Bdellovibrio bacteriovorus: one gene and its partner. The protein of the gene in region 1 interacts with the protein of each later gene in a pairwise test. Links are inferred from orthologs where the notes say so. Each region holds a gene or a part of one and is shown in the gene's direction. Other genes may lie near its edges.

Region 1 (3,295 bases):
CACCACGACGCCGGATTTTTTTAGGCGCGCCACCGCTGTGGCGTCATAAGGGGGAACAAAGTTTTCCAGAATCTTGCTTCCGGCCGTGGTCGTAAGACCCTTGGTACAAAACATCTCTTTGATTCCAAAGGGAACACCCGCCAACAGACCGACATCCTCGCCCTTGGCAATACGTGCATCCAAGGCCTCGGCGTCCTGAACCGCGACAGGATTCAGGGAAGTGAAGGCATTCAGTTTCGGGTTCAAAGACTCAATGCGCTTACGGAAATGCTGTGCCACTTCCTTGGCACTGACCTTGCGAGTTTTGACGGCTTCGGCAATTTCCGAAATAGAGGCAAATGTTAAATCCACAATCAACCTCCTAAACAACCGGGGGAACTTTAAAAAGATTGCCGGCACGATCCGGAGCATTGCCAGTCATTTCGTCGGCCGTGAATTCCTGACTGACAACATCTTCACGCCAGTAAGCCTCAATTTCCGTTGGGGTCACCAAAGGTTCTATTCCGGCAGTGTTGATTTTTGAAATCTGCTCAAAGTGGGTCAGGGCCTTGGCCAGCTGGGTGCTGTATTCCTGGGCTTCTTCATCCGTCACATGCAGGCGGGCAAGTTTGGCAATCGTTTCGATCGTCTTTTTGTCAATCACCGGAAGCTCCTCTCGGTCTATCGACAACTACGCTATTACAAACTATCTTCAGAGTCATCTTTTGCCCAATGCGTTTGATGGTGACTGGACCTCAGAGATAGGTGCAAATTGTTCTATGTCCAAAAAACGTCATGAAGAGCTCAAAAAGATCATTTCCGAACACGACCACAACTATCATGTTCTGGATAAGCCCATCATTACAGATTACGAATACGATCAGCTCTTCAACGAACTTTTGGAGCTGGAAAAAAACCCCAAAGGTCTGGACCTCAGCGATTCACCTTCACAAAGAGTGGGCGGAACAGTTCTGGAGGGCTTTGCCAAAGCCCAGCACCGTTTGCCAATGCTTTCGCTGGCCAATAGTTATTCTCCGGAAGATATTTTTGAGTTCGACGAACGGGTCCGCAAGTTTCTCAACACCGAAGATCCCGTGGAATACCTGTGTGAGCTAAAATTTGACGGCCTTTCCATGGAACTGATCTATGAAAAAGGCCAGTTCATTCGCGCCATCACCCGTGGCGACGGCACCGTGGGTGAAGACGTCACCCACAACATCAAGACCATCAAGAGCATTCCACTAAAGCTTGCTCATAAAAACCCACCCGAGCTTTTGGAAGTGCGCGGGGAGGTTCTGATGTTTAAAGAAGACTTCGCCAAGCTGAATGAAACTCAGCAGGAAAATGGTCAACAGACTTTTGCCAATCCCCGCAATGCCGCGGCTGGCACCGTTCGACAACTGGACTCCAAAATCGCAGCCTCACGTCCGCTGCGTTTCTTTGGATATGCCCTGGGTGCGGTGGAAGGGGAAACCTTCAACACCCAAAAGAACATCCAGGAATACTTCAGTGCGCACGGCATCCCGACGGTTCTTCCCTATAAAGAAGAACTGCTGGTGGTGGCCAAGGGACCGGAAGAGGTTGTGAAGTACTATCACCACATTGAAAAGGTTCGCCCAAAACTTCCCTTTGATATCGATGGTGTGGTGATCAAGGTCAATTCCTTGCGCCTGCAGGATGATCTGGGGCTGGTGGCCAGAAGTCCCAGATGGGCCACCGCCGCGAAATTCAAACCGGAACAGGCCCAAACCACCGTCGAAGACATTGTCGTCCAGGTGGGCCGCACGGGGGCACTGACTCCGGTGGCCATCATGAAGGCCGTGAAAGTCGGCGGCGTCACGGTCACCAATGCAACTTTACACAATCAGGATGAGATCACCCGCAAGGACATCCGCATCGGCGACACCGTGATCATTCAGCGTGCCGGCGACGTGATCCCGGAAATCGTGGAGGTTGTAAATCCTGACAAGCGCCCTGCGGACCGTTTGCCTTATTCGATTCCTGAAAACTGTCCGGCGTGCGGTTCCGTCGCCGTGAAGGCCGAGGGCGAAGTGGTCACCCGCTGTGTGAATCCACTGTGTATCGCTGTGGTGAAAGAATCCCTGAAACACTTCGTGGCCCGAAGAGCGATGAATATCGACAAAGTGGGTGATCGTCTGATTGAAACCTTGGTCGACAACAAATTGCTGACCAGCTTTTCGGATTTTTACCGTCTGACAAAAGAACAAATTCTTTCTTTGGATCGTCAGGGTGACAAGTCTGCTGACAACATTATCAAGTCTATTGAAAACAGTAAAAACCCGACGCTGGCGCGTTTCATCTTCGCTCTGGGAATTCGCTTCGTGGGTGAACAAACCGGAAAACATCTGGCCGATCACTTCCTGACGATTGATAAGTTCCTGGCCGCGACGGAGGAAGAACTGCTGCTGGTGCCGGAAATCGGCGCCAAGGTCGCCAAATCCATTCGCGACTGGACAGGCAATCCAAAGCTTGTCGATGAGGTGTATGCGATGATGGACCTGGGCGTGAAAATCGCAGGACCCGTGCGCGCGCAAGAGGGTTCCCTTTCAGGGATGAGCTTCCTGATCACCGGAACTTTGCCGGTGAAGCGTGATGACGCCAAAGATCTGATCGAGAAAAACGGCGGAAAAATTCTGGGCTCGGTTTCATCCAAGCTCAATTATCTTGTCGTGGGTGATGATCCCGGATCAAAAGTGGAAAAAGCTCAAGGCCTGGGTGTGAAGATCATCTCTTGGGATGAACTGCAGGCCATGATTTAGTTTTTGCCGTAAACCTGCACAAGGCGCTGGATGTCTCCGGCGCTCAGGGCCGCGCTGGGTGCCAGTTGCGCTTCGGTTTTTGATTTCAGAGTCACTCCGCCATTTTTACTGAAAGCCGTCGGCTGATACAGCATGACCGATTCAAAGTCGAACGACGAAGCCCCGCTTAAGACCATCAATGACGCCGGGAACAGTTCAAAATTGTGTTTGTACTTTTCCTGAATATTGTCCCACATCACTTCAACAAACCGGTCGCGGTCACTGCGATTTTGTTCATGGATAAACCCCAGGGCGTGCATGATCTCGTGGGTGATCTCAGTGACACCGCAGCCTGAGGAAATCCACAGGGGCTGCTTGCCACCGACTTTTCCCAGATAGGATTTACACCCCGAACCGGCTTCAAACACCAGAACATCTTCCTGATGGTTGTAAGGAACAAACTTGATTGGAGTTTCCACAAACTCGGCAATAGCCTGAATGATTTCTGACTTGTTGGGCACATCATCCTGGATATGAAACGGCACCACGCCGTTTTC
Region 2 (3,399 bases), 290 kb from region 1 along the record:
CCAGGATTCGATCAGCTTGTGCGCTTCAGATTCGGTGGTCACACCGCGCGCGTCGTAGCCCTCCCAGCGCAAAGGCTCCAGGAGAATTTCCAGGCTATCCTTATCGTCGTCGATTACTAGAATACGGCGACTTTTTGGTTGTTTAGGGCTTACTTCAAAACTCATCTTACATACCAGTGTAACTTCTGCCCTACTCATCGGTTAATTCCGGGAATTATTTAGACAATTTTCTAATCATAAGACCAGACTACCAAACTTTAATCCTGCCTCCGTGGGAGCCGGGCTGGGGGCTGGGCTCCGGCGCTTCGAACAGTCCTCGCTCGGGTGGTTTTTTTCTTCCTTACTAGCCCTTTGGCTCGTCGGGAGCTATTGCGTTCCACGATTACCCCCGGACCTGCGGAACTTGCGGCGGAACCCAGCCCCCCAGCCCTCCTTCCTCGATCAGGACCTTGTTGGTGCGCCCGTGCGCGAAGTATTGGGAATCTAAAACAATGTGGATGGCATTCGGGATTTTGTGGACTTTGGGCGGGGGAGACTTTCTTACATTTTCTGTGTTTTGTGGAAGGGTCTGATGTGGGCGCTAAGGGGGTCTTATTCGTTGAATTGTCTGGGGATTTTGGCTATTTATGGTTGTGGTGTTTTTCTTTGAATTTTGAAGGATGTTTTTATGAGTTTGAACTTCACCGAGTACGAGAAAAAATGGCAGAAAAAGTGGGCGGACGCCAAGGCGTTTCAGGCTGAGACAAACAGTGTGAAACCAAAATATTATGCGCTGGATATGTTCCCCTATCCATCGGGCTCCGGTTTGCATGTTGGGCATATGGCCTCTTACACTCCGGCCGATATCATTTCCCGTTACAAACGCGCCAAGGGGTTCAACGTTCTTCACCCGATGGGATACGATGCCTTTGGTCTGCCGGCTGAGCAGTTTGCCATCCAGACCGGGATCCATCCTGCCATCACGACCAAAAAAGCAATCGAAAGCTTCCGCACAACTCTGCAGTCCTTTGGGTTCAGCTTTGACTGGAGCCGCGAAATCTCCACTTGTGAGCCTAACTACTACAAATGGACTCAGTTCATTTTCCTGAAACTGTATGAGCGCGGCCTGGCTTACCAGAAGGAAGTTCCGGTCAACTGGTGCCCGGCTTTGAAAACCGTTCTGGCCAATGACGAAGTCATCGACGGAAAATCAGAGCGCGGCGGTCACCCGGTCATCCGCGTGCCGATGAAACAGTGGATGCTTAAAATCACCGACTATGCCGAACGCCTGTTGAATGACCTGGACAAAGTCGACTGGCCGGAAAGAACCAAAGAGGCGCAGCGCAACTGGATTGGAAAGTCCGAAGGCGCGCGCGTCACCTTCCAGGTTCATGGCGAACAGGACAGCTTTGAAGTCTTCACCACTCGTCCGGACACATTGTACGGTGTGACCTTCATGGTGATGGCTCCGGAAAATCCGCTGGTCAAAAAGATCACCTCCCAGCCGCAGCACACGGCGGTGGAAGAATACATTGCCGCCACGGCGAAAAAATCAGAAGTCGACCGCAAGGCGACGACTGAAAAAACCGGCGTCTTCACGGGGGCTCACGCCATCCACCCGATCACGGGCGAAAAGATCGAGATCTGGATTGCCGACTATGTCCTGATGGATTACGGCACCGGTGCAATCATGGCCGTTCCTGGTCACGATGCGCGTGACTTCGAGTTTGCGACCAAATTCAACATTCCAATTAAAACCGTGCTTGAAAGTGACCAACTGCCATTTGAAGGCGACAGCGTCATGATCAACTCTGAATTCCTGAACGGCCTGAATAAAGCCGACGCCATCAAAAAAATGCTGGCTTATCTGGAAGAAAACAAATTGGGCGTTCGCGAAGTTCAGTACAAGCTGCGCGACTGGCTGTTCAGCCGTCAGCGCTATTGGGGCGAGCCGTTCCCGATCGTACACTTTGCCGACGGTTCCCGCGGCGTTCCCGTGAACGAGCTTCCTGTCGTATTGCCGGAAGTGGCGGACTATGAACCCGCCGACACCGGAGAAGCTCCACTGGCCCGCAACGCGGAATGGGTGAAGTACATGGACGGCAACAAAGAAGGCCGACGCGAAACCGACACCATGCCGGGAGCTGCCGGATCTTCCTGGTACTTCCTGCGCTATATCGATCCAAACAATGATGCAGCTCCGTTCAGTGCGGAAGCTGAAAAGTACTGGATGCCAGTGGATCTGTACGTGGGCGGTCCTGAACACACTGTCGGTCACTTGCTGTATTCCCGCTTCTGGATGAAGGTTCTTTTTGATTGCGGTCTTGTGACCCATGATGAACCATTCCAAAAACTGGCCCACCAGGGCATGGTTTTGGGACCCGACGGTGAAAAAATGTCCAAATCCCGTGGCAACGTGATCCCAGCTCAGGAAATCGGCCAGACACACGGTTCAGATGCTGTTCGAACTTTCGTCAGCTTTATGGGGCCTTTGGATAAAGACAAGGCCTGGTCTCCGACCGGTATTGACGGCGTAAAACGCTTCCTGGATCGCATCGGCCGCCTTGTTGTCAGCGATGACGGCAAATATGTGGCGACCGATGCCGCTTTGACTTTGGAGATCGAGAAATTAGTTCACAAAACCATCAAAAAAGTCACAGAGGACATCGAGTCCATGAGCTTTAACACGGCGATCAGCGCCATGATGATTCTGGTGAACGAACTTTACCGCGCGGAGTGCCGCTCTGTTTTGGCTCTGAAACCGCTGGTACAGATTCTGGCTCCGTTTGCCCCGCATTTGGCTGAAGAATTGTGGGAAAAAATGGGCGGACAGGGACTTTGCTCTTTGGCTCCTTGGCCAAAATATGATAACACCCTGTGCGCTGACGACACTGTGACAATCGGCGTGCAAGTGAATGGAAAAATGCGCGGCACGATCGAGTTGGGCGTGGCGGCTTCCGAACAGGAAGCGGTCGCGGCGGCGAAAGCCGTTCCACAAGTGGCAGCTGTGCTTGGCGACAAGAATCCCGACAAGGTGATTTACAAAGCCGGCAAAATTTTGAACTTGATCGTTAAATAACTGGGTTCTTTTACCGAAAAGGACCCCTGAAAAACAACATGGGGTCCTTTATCCGGGCCCCCTAGTCGTGAGGGCCAGAAGAGATGTCTAATTGGAGTCCTGAAAAAAGCGCTGAGCTTTATGGGATCAACAACTGGGGCAACGGTTATTTCAGAATTAACAGCGCAGGCAATGTTGCTGTCACTCCGATGGGCGCCGCGGGTCCGACAGTGGATCTGCATGAGCTGACCCAAGATCTTTTGGACCGCGGTATCCGCGTTCCCATCATGATTCGTTTTCCGGAAATTATTAAATCCCGCGTGGAGCTTTTGAACGGCTGCTTCCAAAAAGCATTTGCTGAT

The links.
Region 2: the proteins of ligA (region 1) and leuS interact in binary tests that used the Escherichia coli proteins (3 or more experiments, as listed by UniProt). The link is inferred for Bdellovibrio bacteriovorus from one-to-one orthologs.

Annotation. Positions count from the first base shown.
Region 1 is NZ_CP020946.1:3,743,672-3,746,966, forward strand. The notes cover bases 288-3,258. They hold ligA (NAD-dependent DNA ligase LigA), read left to right. Parts: upstream 288-758; coding sequence 759-2,759; downstream 2,760-3,258. Other genes in these bases: gatA (Asp-tRNA(Asn)/Glu-tRNA(Gln) amidotransferase subunit GatA), read right to left, coding at 288-351; gatC (Asp-tRNA(Asn)/Glu-tRNA(Gln) amidotransferase subunit GatC), read right to left, coding at 362-643; B9G79_RS17960 (M12 family metallopeptidase), read right to left, coding at 2,756-3,258. Also shown: more of gatA, read right to left, coding at 1-287; more of B9G79_RS17960, read right to left, coding at 3,259-3,295. UniProt on the Escherichia coli protein: DNA ligase that catalyzes the formation of phosphodiester linkages between 5'-phosphoryl and 3'-hydroxyl groups in double-stranded DNA using NAD as a coenzyme and as the energy source for the reaction.
Region 2 is NZ_CP020946.1:3,455,003-3,458,401, forward strand. What follows is about bases 288-3,362. They hold leuS (leucine--tRNA ligase), read left to right. Parts: upstream 288-667; coding sequence 668-3,058; downstream 3,059-3,362. Other genes in these bases: speA (biosynthetic arginine decarboxylase), read left to right, coding at 3,142-3,362. Also shown: B9G79_RS16530 (GGDEF domain-containing response regulator), read right to left, coding at 1-165; more of speA, read left to right, coding at 3,363-3,399.